Regions from separate parts of the Mesorhizobium sp. M7A.F.Ca.US.010.02.1.1 genome, predicted to be linked through region 3. Evidence: predicted binding sites of a transcription regulator. Region 3 holds the regulator's gene; each other region holds the start of a gene.
The links. Region 3 encodes PhoB, which activates phosphate uptake and scavenging genes when phosphate is short. Its sites were predicted from a motif close to TGTCATNNANCTGTCAT; they were not measured.

Region 1: EOA19_RS30350 (LTA synthase family protein) is a predicted target of PhoB. The motif match lies at 2,450-2,466, and genes of this name have one in related genera.
Region 2: EOA19_RS10405 (esterase-like activity of phytase family protein) is a predicted target of PhoB. The motif match lies at 2,096-2,112, and genes of this name have one in related genera.

The regions. Positions count from the first base shown of each region.
Region 1 is NZ_RZRV01000047.1:35,783-39,986, forward strand. Features, by position in the region: gene EOA19_RS30330 (acyl carrier protein) at 1-17, opposite strand, end outside; gene fabG (3-oxoacyl-[acyl-carrier-protein] reductase) at 228-965, opposite strand; gene EOA19_RS30340 (ribbon-helix-helix protein, CopG family) at 996-1,220, opposite strand; gene fabD (ACP S-malonyltransferase) at 1,286-2,227, opposite strand; gene EOA19_RS30350 (LTA synthase family protein) at 2,505-4,204, shown strand, end outside.
Region 2 is NZ_RZRV01000007.1:209,713-213,916, forward strand. Features, by position in the region: gene EOA19_RS10400 (MATE family efflux transporter) at 1-345, opposite strand, end outside; gene EOA19_RS10405 (esterase-like activity of phytase family protein) at 528-2,006, opposite strand; gene EOA19_RS10410 (FAD-dependent oxidoreductase) at 2,225-4,204, shown strand, end outside.
Region 3 is NZ_RZRV01000029.1:13,733-17,936, forward strand. Features, by position in the region: gene pstA (phosphate ABC transporter permease PstA) at 1-677, shown strand, start outside; gene pstB (phosphate ABC transporter ATP-binding protein PstB) at 695-1,513, shown strand; gene phoU (phosphate signaling complex protein PhoU) at 1,540-2,247, shown strand; gene phoB (phosphate regulon transcriptional regulator PhoB) at 2,264-2,953, shown strand; partial or broken gene EOA19_RS24375 (family 16 glycosylhydrolase) at 3,490-4,204, shown strand, end outside.

The sequences.
Region 1 (4,204 bases), on a different contig from region 3:
TCTGCGGTGTCACTCATTTGGGCATCCTCGTCTTTTGTTTGTCTGTCTTCGTTAGCGGGCAGAATGCCGCTAATCAAGCTGAAAGATGGTCCTGCCGGAAACGCAACGACTACGGACCGGTTTTTGCCCGAACCGCCGGGTTGCGGGCCGCATTACACGAAAAATAGCTGAGGTCCAAGCCGAAATGGTCTCTTTTCACAACCCGCCGGCGTTGCTGCCGAACCTCGTCAGATCATCGCCATGCCGCCATTCACGTGGATGGTCTGGCCGGTGACGTAGGCGGCTTCGTTGGAGGCGAGATAAGCGACGGCGGACGCGACTTCAACGCTGGTGCCCATGCGCCGCGTCGGGATCGCCGCCATGATCGCCTCTTTCTGCTTGTCGTTGAGCTTGTCGGTCATCGCCGATTCGATGAAGCCCGGGGCGACGCAGTTGACGGTAATGTTGCGGGTGGCGATCTCCTGTGCCAGCGATTTGGAAAAGCCGATCATGCCGGCCTTTGAGGCGCAATAATTGGTCTGGCCGGGATTGCCGGTGACGCCGACCACCGAGGTGATGTTGATGATGCGGCCATGGCGGCGGCGCATCATCGGATGGGTGAGTTCGCGGGTCAGCCTGAACACGGCGGTCAGGTTGACTTCGAGCACGGTGTCCCAGTCGGCATCCGACATGCGCACGAACAGCCCGTCCTTGGTGATGCCGGCATTGTTGACCAGGATGTCGACGCCTTCGAGATCGGCCTCGGCTTTCTGGCCGAGCGCCTTGACCTCGTCACGGTTCGACAGGTTGGCCGGGAACAGCTTGACCCGGTCGCCAAGCTCGCTAGCCAGCGCTTCCAGTTTCTCGACGCGGGTGCCATGCAGGCCGACGATCGCGCCCTGCGCATGCAGCATCCTGGCGATCGCCTCGCCGATGCCTCCCGATGCGCCGGTGACGAGCGCCTTGCGGCCAGTCAATTCGAACATGTCTTTTCCTTCTCTCAAACCGGATAACGGTTATCTGTAGACATCACTGCCCCAGAAGTCGTCGCCTTTCATAATACCTTCCTCGCCGCTCCTGATCCGTGCCAGCACCTCGGCGGCAAGGTAGTAGTCTTCTACGTCCTCAAGGCCGCGCTCAATGAACTCACGCATATGATAGGCTCTGCTGCGCCCAGTCTTGGACGCGAGAGCATCCAGGCGCAGCCTGATCTCAGGAGAAAGACGGATCGATGTGGACATGCCCCACCTTAGTTGCGATGCACGTATTCATGTGGCCGCGCATCAGCGAATTCAAGTCAAGCCGTTCAACCAAGCGCCGCTAACGCCCCCTCGACCTCAGCCGCGGTGCCGATCGACGCGGTGGTGATATCGCGGTTGATGCGCCGTGCCAGGCCCGAAAGCACCTTGCCCGCACCGATTTCGTAAAGCGTGGTGATGCCGTTCGCGCCGAACCACTCCACCGTCTCGCGCCAACGCACGCGGCCGGTTATCTGCTCGACAAGGCGGCGGGCGATCTCGTCCGGATCGCTGGTCGGGCTAACCGTGACATTGGATAGGACGGGAACCACCGGCGAATTCTTTGTCACGCCGGCCAGGGCTTCCCGCATGACGTCGGCCGCGGGCGCCATCAGCGCGGAGTGGAAAGGCGCGGAGACCTGCAGCATCAGCGCACGCTTGGCGCCCTTTTCCGTGCACAGTTTCGCCCCCAGTTCGACCGCGGCCTTGGCTCCGGAAATAACCAGCTGACCGCCGCCATTGTCGTTGGCGATCTGACAGACCGACCCTTTGGATGCCTCGGTGCAGGCTGCTTCGACATCGGCCTGTTCCAATCCGATGATCGCCGCCATGGCGCCCTCGCCGGCCGGCACCGCCGCCTGCATGGCATTGCCGCGTATGCGCAGCAACCGGGCGGCATCGGCAACCGAAACGAAGCCAGCAGCGGCCAACGCCGAATATTCGCCCAGCGAATGACCGGCGACATAGGTGACCTTGCCTTTCAGCGAGAAGCCGCGCGATTCCAGCGCCCGGATCACGGCCAGGGACACCGCCATCAGTGCCGGCTGCGCGTTTGCGGTCAGCGTCAACGCCTCTTCCGGCCCTTCCCAGATCAGCTTCGACAAGTTCTCACCAAGTGCGTCGTCGACTTCCTGGAAGACCCTGCGCGCTTCGGGGAAGGCGTCGGCGAGATCCTTGCCCATGCCGACCGCCTGGCTGCCTTGTCCGGGAAAGGTGAATGCGACGGCCATGCGAGGGCTCCCAAGGGCTGGTTTTGCTTGCCTGATAGACGAGTTTTTCTTGCCTGTGAGGCATGGCGGGGCGCCAAGTCAAGCCCGGTTTGACCCTGCCCGACGGCCGCCTCATCCGCCGAGTGCCTGTTCCGAAAGGCTTTTTGGCGATCACTCCTGATGAAAACCGCTCACGATTCGTTTGCTGGCTCTTCTTATTTTGGCCACAGGCGCTAGCTTTGCGTGACAATTCCATGACAATCGAGTGACGTGTTTGTCGCTGGGTGGGGAAGTTTAAGTGGCAAAGAGTTACAAACGCGCCGGCAAGCCCGCGCCACAGTTCCTGGAAGACGACCCCTCCACCGGCTATCTGCCGGGCAGGAGATGGCCGGTCGTGCGCTATGGGCTTGTCAGCCTGGCGATCGCGGCTGTCCTGGTGTTTGCGATCGAACTGATCGTGCGCGGCGATTTTGCTGGCACCGTCTCCTTCTTCCTGCAGCCGCTGAAGCCCGGCTGGACCACCATCGTCGTCTTCGCGCTGATCCTGATCGGCCTCGATGCGGTGCTCGGCCGCAGCCATCAGAGCCTGATGATCGTCGCGCCGCTGACGCTATCCCTTGCCTTCGTCGGCCACCAGAAGTCGCATTATCTCGGCGATCCGCTCTATCCCACCGATTTCCTCTATGCCCGCCAGATCTTCGCGCTGCTGCCGCTTTTGGTGCGCGACCGGCCGATAACCGCGCTCGCCATGGTCGTCGGCATCGTCGCCGGCCTGTCGCTGCTCGTCTACGGCTGGCGGCTGTGGCGCCGCAAGGTTCCCGCGCTCAGCCGCAAGGGCCGCCTTGCCCGGCTGACGCTGGCCGTGCCGCTGCTCGCCTTCTTCGTTTCGATCATGGACTACGCCACCTTCTCCTGGACCAGGGATCGGCTGCAGATCATCCCGATCATGTGGGACCAGAAGGAAAACTATGCCTCCAACGGCTTTGCGCTGGCTTTTGCGCTCAATGTGCCGATGGCGCATGTCTCGGCGCCGCCGGGCTATTCCGACAAGGCGATCGCAGCGATAGCCAGGCCCGGTGTGACCGCCTCGGTGCCGGCCGAGAAGCCGGACATCATCATCGTCATGAGCGAATCCTTCTGGGATCCGACCAGGTTGCCTGGCGTCACCATCACGCCAGATCCAATCCCCAATGTGCGGGCGCTGCGCTCGGGCTCGATGTTCTCGCCGGAGTTCGGCGGCATGACCGCCAATATCGAGTTCGAGGCGCTGACCGGCTTCTCCAACGCGTTCCTGCCGGCAGGCAGCATCCCCTATCAGCAATATGTGCGCACGCCGACGCCTTCGCTCGCGACCTTCCTGAAGAGCCAGGGTTACCGGGCGCGCGCCATCCATCCCGGTACCAACTGGTTCTGGAACCGTGGCGCGGTCTATGCCGATTTCGGCTTCAACGATTTCAAGTCGGAAGAGACGCTGCCGCCAATGCAAAAACGCGGGCCACTGGCATCGGATGCCGCGATGACCGACGAGATCATCAGCGAGGCTGACGCCAGCGATGAGCCGGTGTTCTTCTTTGCGGTCAGCCTGCAGAACCACGGTCCCTACGAGCCGAACCGCTATTACAATCCGACGCACACGGTGCAGGCGCCAATCAGCCAGTGGGCGCGCGAATCGCTGCTCAGTTACGCCGAGGGCTCAGCCGATGCCGATCGCGGTCTCGAACGCCTCGTCGAATGGGCCAAGAAACGCTCCCGCCCCACCGTGATCGCCTTCTTCGGCGACCATCTGCCGCCGCTGGGGCCGGTCTACGTCGAAACCGGCTTCCTCAAGGACAATGTCGCGCCGCGCAAGGAAGCGTCGCCCGAGGCCGCCCTCGAACACCACGAGACGCCGCTGGTCATCTGGTCGAACCGCACCGGACCGGCTGAGCACATGGGTGCCGTCAGCCCAGCCTTCCTGCCCTATCATATCCTGAAAACGGCCGGGATCAGCCATCCCTA
Region 2 (4,204 bases), on a different contig from region 3:
GCCGCAGACCGCGAAGACAACCGAGACGAGGAAGAAGAACGTCGCGCTGGTGCCGACGATGCGGCGCGCCTCGGGCAGGTCGCGGGCACCGACCGACTGGGCCACCAGGATGGTGGCCGCCATGCCGATGCCGAACACAGTGCCGAGGATCAGGAACAGGACGAGGTTGGCGTTGGAGGTGGCGGTCAGCGCCGATTCGCCGAGGAAACGGCCGACCCAGACGGCGTTGATCGAACCGTTGAGCGACTGCAGCACGTTGGAGCCGAGCACCGGCAGGGCGAACAGCAGAAGCGTGCGCGGGATCGGGCCGCTGGTCAGGTCGCCGGTGCCCCGGCGCGCGGGCATTTTTTCGTCCATGGCGGGCAGCTCGGCGGATGGTGATTTGGATCCAGTCCACGATGATATCGCAGGCGGGACCGAGATGCACCCTTGCGAACGCGCCGCACGGTTGAAAGGCCGCTGCCCCGTTCATGCCCAGCCGCGAGCCCCAGCGGACGCGCCAAGCGCGCCCGCCCGGGCAGTGGTGGTTACTTCTTGGCCAGACCCGGCAGCGTGACCTGATAGACCAGGAACATGGTGTCGACATTGGCGCCGTCTTCGGCCTTGTAGGGCGCGCCGACCTGAAAACCGTCCTGGGCGAGGAAGTCGTTGTCGTTGGCGACGAACAGGAAGTAGTCGTCGGGCAGCTTCGGATCCAGAACGCTGACCACTGACATCGCCTCCCACTTCTCGGACAGGTTATCCTGGTCGTTGGGCGCGCCATTGTGCAGGCCGAAGCGGCCGAGCTCGGCACTGTCGTTGATGTCGATGAATGGCGTCAGCTTGGCCGGTGTCACCGATGGGTCGACGACGCCCTTGGGGGCGACCGGCTTGTCAGCGGCGTCGAAGGCGCCGCCGGCGATGTCGGTCGCGGTGGATAGGTCGACGACGTTGACCTGGCGATAGAGCGAGGTGTGGCCCTTCAGCCCCTGGCCGTTGCCGCTGTCGCGCGCCAGCATCAGGAAGGTCTGATCCGACAGTGCCACGATCTCGCTCTGCGCGGCGACCTTGGTCTTGCCCTTGGCATCCTTGAACACCGGCAGCGGCACGACATACTCATGCGCCAGCTTGAGATGGCCGAGGTCGGATGCGTCGTAGACCAGGGCGCGGGTGTTCTGGCGCGTGGCGGGCGAATCGCCGCCGTCCTGCCGGGGCGCCGACTGCAGCACGGCGATCAGGAACTTGCCGTCTGGCGTCATTGCCATGCCTTCGAGGCCTTGGTTGTTCTGGCGGCCGGTTTCGGGATCCTTCGGATCGGGCTCGGCGGCACCGGGTCCCGGATTGTCCGAGGCGAAGTTCGGCGTGCCGTGGCGCATCGGCACGAGGGCGGCCGGTGGCTGGGTTGCCGACAGCAGATGCCCGTCGGCGGAAAACCGATAGATGTTCGGGCCGTATTCGTCGGAGATGAACATCGAACCGTCGGGCAGCCGCACGATCGCCTCGTTGTCGAGCGCCAGCTTGCCATTGTCGGCTTGCGGCAGGATCGGCATGTCGCCGCTTGCCGCGCGCACGCCGTTGAGCGGGTCGAGGCCGGTGGCATCAGCGCCCTTGTCGTCGGTGAGCAGCATGGTGTCGGCGAGCGTCGCCTTGACGCCCGTCTGCTCCTGGCCGGCAGCGGGTGCGGCACCCAATGCGGTCGGCATGAATTCTATGCCGATGGTGTTGAGGCGCGGCCGGTAGTCGGTGGTGCCGACGACATTGTAGCCGCGGTCGGGCAGCAGCCAGAGCGAACCCTTGTAACCATCGGCGCCGTGCGTCCAGCCTGATGTGTCGATCGCCATGCCGGAGCCCGAGCCGAAGGTCTCGCCGAACTTGTCGCGCTGAGCGGCCGGGATGCGGCCGACACCGACCAGCCCCTTGTTGACGAGGCCGCCGACGGTCGCGGTGCTGTCGGCGAGCGCCGGCGTCAAGGCGGTGAACAAGGCCAGCGCGACGCCGAGCGACGCGGTTCGGTACAGGTGTTTCATGGATAATCCTCTTTGTGACGGATGTGCCGCGAGGCGCGACATCGATGATGCCGCGCAGGCCTCCCCGAAACGCGGTCTACGGCGCGAACATGATGCTTACGTGACAGCGCGCGGTGCATGCCGGCGGTCGACGAAAAACGATGCGCGCGCGCGGCACTAGACACTTATGTCCAGTGAATATATGCTCCAGCCTTCGGACTAACCGTGGAGGGGAAGCCTTGAAGTCGCACTACCGCGCAGTCGTCATCGGAGGTGGCGTGGTTGGAGCCTCGGTGCTCTATCACCTGACGCGGTTCGGCTGGAGGGATGTGGCGCTGATCGAGCGCGCCGAACTGACGGCCGGTTCGACGTGGCACGCGGCGGCAGGCTTCCATTCGCTCAACGCGGATCCCAACGTGGCGGCGCTGCAGGACTACACCATCAATCTCTACCGGGAGATCGAGGCCGAATCCGGCTGGGATATCGGCCTGCACATGAAGGGCGGCGTCAACATCGCCAGCGATCCCGCGCGCTGGGAGTGGCTGAAATCGGCCTGGGCGGTGTTCCAGTCGGTCGGCATCGAGACCGCTAGGTTGGTAACGCCCGATGAGATCAAGACGATCTGCCCGATCGTCGACGTCACCGGTGTGCTTGGCGGGCTGCATGATTCCAACGAAGGCCATCTCGACCCGTACGGCACGACGCATGCCTATGCGGGTGCTGCGAAGAAGCGCGGCGCCGACATCATCCTGCGCAACCGGGTCGTCGAGTTGAAGCCGCGCGCCGACGGTCGCTGGGATGTCATCACGGAGCAGGGCACCATCATCGCCGAGCATGTCGTCAATGCCGGCGGGCTGTGGGCAAAGCAGCTCGGCCGCATGGCCGGCGTCGACCTGCCGGTGACGCCGATGGAGCACCATTATTTCATCACTGAGGACATTCCCGAGATCGCGGCGCTGGACAGGGAAATCGGCATCGCCGTCGATCTCGATGGCTTTTCGTATCTCCGGCAGGAGCGCAAGGGCGTGCTGCTGGGCGTTTACGAGCAGAATCCGAAGCACTGGAACATGGATGGTGCGCCATGGGACTACGGCATCGAGCTGATCCCGGAAGACATCGATCGCATCAGCCCGGAACTCGCCAAGGCGCATGAGCGCTTCCCTTGCCTGGCGACTGCCGGCATCCGCAAATGGGTCAACGGTGCCTTCACCTTCACCCCGGACGGCAATCCGATTGTCGGGCCGGTGCGGGGGCTGAAGAATTACTGGGTCGCCTGCGGCGTCATGGCCGGTTTCAGCCAGGGCGGCGGCGTCGGCAAGTCGCTGGCCGAATGGATGATTTACGGCGAACCGCAGGCCGACATTTTTGGCATGGACATCGCCCGCTACGGCGCCTTCGCCGCCAACCGGGAATATCTCAAGCAGACCACGCGCCAGTTCTATTCGCGCCGCTTCGTCATGACCTTTCCCAATGAACGGCTGCCCGCCGGCCGGCCGCTGAAACGCCCCGGCGCCTATGACGGCATGACGGCCGCGGGATGCGAATGGACGGCTTCCTGGGGGTTGGAAATCCCGGCCTATTTCGCGCCGATGGGATTTGCCGAGAACACGACGCTGCGGCGCTCCAACGCCTTCGACATCGTCGGCGACGAGGCGCTGCAGGTGCGGCGCGCCGCCGGTCTCGTCGATATCTCGGCCTATTCGCGCTATGCGGTGGCGGGGCCAGGTGCGGAAGCCTGGCTCGACCGGCTGCTCGCCTGCAAGCTGCCGAAACCCGGACGGGCCGGCCTGGCGCCAATGCTCGGTCTTGACGGACGGCTGAAGGGCGACCTCACCGTCTTCAACTGGGGCGGCGGCAGCTATTGGCTGATGGGCTCCTACTATCTCCGGGAATTCCACATGCGCTGGTTCGAGAGCCATGCGGCTGAAGGCGTCACCGTCGCCGACCTGTCCGACACGATGAGCGGCTTTCTGCTGACCGGGCCGAACGCGCGCAAAATACTGGAGCGAACGACGCATCAGGATGTTTCCGGCGCAGCGCTGCCGTTCATGGCCTGCGGCGCATTTGATATCGGCATGGTGCAGGCACGTGTTGCGCGGCTGTCGATATCAGGCGAACTCGGCTTCGAAATCAGTTGCCCCGTGACCATGCATGCCACTCTGCGCGACACGCTGCTGGGCGCTGGCGAGGATCTGGGCCTTGCCGAAATCGGCTACTAT
Region 3 (4,204 bases):
CGGGCATGGGCGTGGCGATCATCGGCTCCTTTTATATGATGGTGATCGTGTTGCTCCTGGCGCTGCCGATCGGCGTCGCCGCCTCCATCTATCTGGAGGAGTTCGCCAAGAAGAACCGTTTCACCGACCTTATCGAGGTCAACATCAACAATCTGGCCGCGGTGCCGTCAATCGTCTTCGGCTTGCTCGGCCTCGCGGTGTTCATCAATTTCCTGGGCATGCCGCGCTCCGCCGCTTTCGTCGGCGGCCTGGTGCTGACACTGATGACGCTGCCGACGATCATCATCGCGACGCGCGCCGCACTTGCCGCGGTGCCGCCGTCGATCCGCTCGGCGGCTCTCGGTCTTGGCGCCTCCAAGATGCAGATGGTGTTCCAGCACATCCTGCCGCTTGCCGCGCCCGGCATCCTCACCGGCACCATCATCGGTCTAGCGCGTGCGCTCGGCGAAACCGCGCCTCTGCTGCTGATCGGCATGGTCGCCTTCGTCGCCGATCCACCGACGACGCCTTTCGATCCGGCCACCGCGCTGCCGGTGCAGATCTATATGTGGGCGAACGAGGCCGAACGCGCCTTCGTCGAGCGTATGTCCGGCGCCATCATCATCCTGCTCGTCTTCCTCATGGCCATGAACATCACCGCGATCGTGCTTCGGCGTCGGTTCGAGCGGCGCTGGTAGAAAAAAGGCATCTTGGTATGAACATCATGACCGAACAGTCCCTTGAAAACGCAGTGGGCGACAAGATGAAGTCGAACGAAGTGATCAAAATGCGCGGCGACAAGGTCGGCGTGTTCTATGGCGAGAAGCAGGCGCTGTTCGACGTCGATCTCGACGTCCGCCTGAACCAGGTGACGGCGCTGATTGGCCCCTCCGGCTGCGGCAAGTCCACCTTCCTGCGCTGCCTCAACCGCATGAACGACACCATCGATTCAGCACGGGTAACCGGCAAGATAACGCTCGACGAAGAAGACATCTACGACAAGAACATCGATGTCGTCGAACTCAGGGCGCGCGTCGGCATGGTGTTCCAGAAACCCAATCCGTTCCCCAAATCGATCTACGAGAACGTTGCCTATGGTCCGCGCATCCACGGATTGGCCAAGCGCAAGGCCGACATGGATCAGATCGTAGAGTCGAGCCTGAAGAAGGCGGCGATCTGGAACGAGGTCAAGGACCGTTTGCAAGAACCTGGCACGGGTCTTTCCGGTGGCCAGCAGCAGCGTCTGTGCATTGCACGCGCCATCGCCGTGTCACCCGAGGTGATCCTGATGGACGAACCGTGTTCGGCGCTCGACCCGATCGCCACTGCTCGCGTCGAGGAACTGATCGACGAACTGCGTCAGAACTATACGATCGTCATCGTCACCCATTCGATGCAGCAGGCAGCACGCGTGTCGCAGCGCACCGCGATGTTCCATCTAGGCTATCTGGTCGAGGAGGGCGCCACCGACAAGATGTTCACCACCCCCGACGACAAACGCACCCAGGACTACATCACCGGCCGGTTCGGCTGAGCTCAGGCATACGAGGGACGAAGATCATGGGTGAACATACCGTCGCATCTTTCGATGAGGATCTGGAGCAGATCAGCCAGCTGATCCGCGACATGGGCGATCTCGCCCGCTCGATGGTCAGTGGCTCGACCAGGGCTTTGCTCAATTCGGACAATGCGCTGGCGCAGCGCGTGGTTTCCGATGATGCCATCATGGATGCACGCCAGCGCGAGCTGGACGATCGCGCCATCACGCTGATCGCCAAGCGCCAGCCAATGGCCAACGATCTGCGTGCGGTGGTCGGTTCGATCCGCATGGCCGGCGACCTTGAGCGCATCGGCGACCTTGCCAAGAACATCGCCAAGCGCGTCGGCACTGTCGGGCTGAGTGTCACGCCGCACGACCTTTCGCATTCGATCGACGCGATGGCGCAACTGGTGCTGATCCAGGTGCAGGGGGTCGTCGACGAGTATGCCGCCGCTGACGCGGCAGCGCTTGCCACGCTCAGAAACAATGACGAACGCATCGACGTCAAATACACCTCGGTGTTCCGCGAGCTGCTGACCTACATGATGGAAGATCCCCGCAACATCACGGCGTGCACGCACTTGTTGTTCTGCGCCAAGAACCTCGAGCGGATCGGCGATCACGTGACCAACATCGCCGAAAATGCCTATTATGTTTTGACCGGCACGCAGTTGCCAGCCAATCGTCCGAAGCAGGACGAGACGGCAATGTCCGCGCCAGCGGCATAACAGGGGTGACCAGCCGATGATCGCACCACGCATCATGGTGGTGGAGGATGAGGAGCCGCTAGGCGTGCTGCTCCGCTACAATCTTGAATCCGAAGGTTACCAGGTCGAGGTGGTGACGCGCGGCGACGAGGCCGAGATCCGGCTGCAGGAGAACGTTCCCGACCTTCTCGTGCTCGACTGGATGGTGCCGGCGGTTTCCGGCATCGAACTCTGCCGCCGGCTAAGAATGCGCCCAGAGACCGAGCGGCTGCCGATCATCATGCTGACCGCGCGCGGCGAGGAAAGCGACCGCGTGCGCGGCCTCTCGACCGGCGCCGACGACTATCTGGTCAAGCCGTTCTCGACGCCGGAGTTCATGGCCAGGGTCAAGGCGCTGTTGCGCCGCGCCAAGCCGGAAGTGCTGTCCAGCGTGCTAAAGGTCGGCGACATCTTGCTCGATCGTGAATCGCACCGGGTCTATCGTAAGAAGAGCGAGATCCGGCTCGGACCGACCGAGTTCCGCCTGCTCGAATTCATGATGCGCCATCCAGGCCGCGTGTTCTCGCGCAGCCAGTTGCTCGACAATGTCTGGGGCGAAACGATCTACATTGACGAGCGCACGGTCGACGTACATGTCGGGCGGCTGCGCAAGGCGGTCAACAACGGCCGCATGCCTGATGTCATCCGCACGATCCGTGGGGCGGGCTACGCGATCAGGGAAGACTAGGTGGCTGTTCCGTCCCGATAGATCGGGAAAACTCGATTAGCACGCGGTCGCCAACAGCCGGTGGAATGTTGCACTCGTCTCATCGATGGGGAGCGAGCACGTGACGACAGGAGCGGTCATCCTCATCAGGTTTCGAATGACTGCATTTGGACCAAAGCGACAGGCAGCTTCTGGCGTTCCTCGATCTCCCAAACTCTCTATTGGGCCCCGGCTGGCCGCAGGAACCACGGCGAATTACTTGGTACGTCGCCATCTTGCCCGCAGGCTCCGACCAGAAAGCCACGCAAGAATGACTTTGAGTTAATTTAGATATACGTTCGTCGGATGACGCGCATTCTGCAGAAATATACAATTTTAATAAATTACTTCAAATTATTGCGAGTCCTCTCCTCTTTATTCATCGCTTGTCCGTCGATTGTTCAATGCGATCTCGGATCTAATGACGATTCCGTGGAACGATCTCGTTCTTTGCAGCGTTGCTTGGAAGCGGTCGCGGGACCTTTGACCAGGTCGGACACCATGAGGAAGGATTTCTGATGAGCACGGTCTTAAACGCCAAGGGCATCCCTCTTGCCTACACCGGCGCTTCCACTCATTGGTTCTCGGCCACCGGGTCTGGACCGGAACTGCATGGCACCTCCGGCAACGACTCCTTCTGGGGAGACACCGGCGTCACTGTCACGATCTACGGTGGCGCCGGCGACGACTACTATCATCTCTATTCCACCAACAATAAGGTGGTCGAGGATCCTGGGGCAGGGATCGACACGATCGACACATGGATGAGCTACAAGCTCCCCGACAATTTCGAGAACCTCGTCGTTACCGGCACCAACCGATTTGCGTTCGGAAATGCGGTGGACAACATCATCAAGGGCGGGTCGGGTCACCAGACGCTGGATGGCGGCAAGGGAAATGATGTCCTGATCGGCGGCGATGGCGCCGATACTTTCGCCATCTCCAAAGGTAATGGAAGCGATCTTATCTTCGACTTCGGTGCGACCGATGCGGTCCGGCTTGACGGCTACGACTTCACTTCGTTCGATGCCGTCCGTTCACAGATGGTCCAGGTGGAATCGAACGTGATGCTGAACCTCGGATCCGACGAGATCCTGGTGTTCAAGAATACGACCATCGACAAGCTGCAGCCCACCCAGTTCGAACTTCCGATCGACAAGTCCGCAATGACGCTGTCCTTCTCCGACGATTTCAACACGCTGAGCCTTCGGGACGGGCAGGACGGCACCTGGA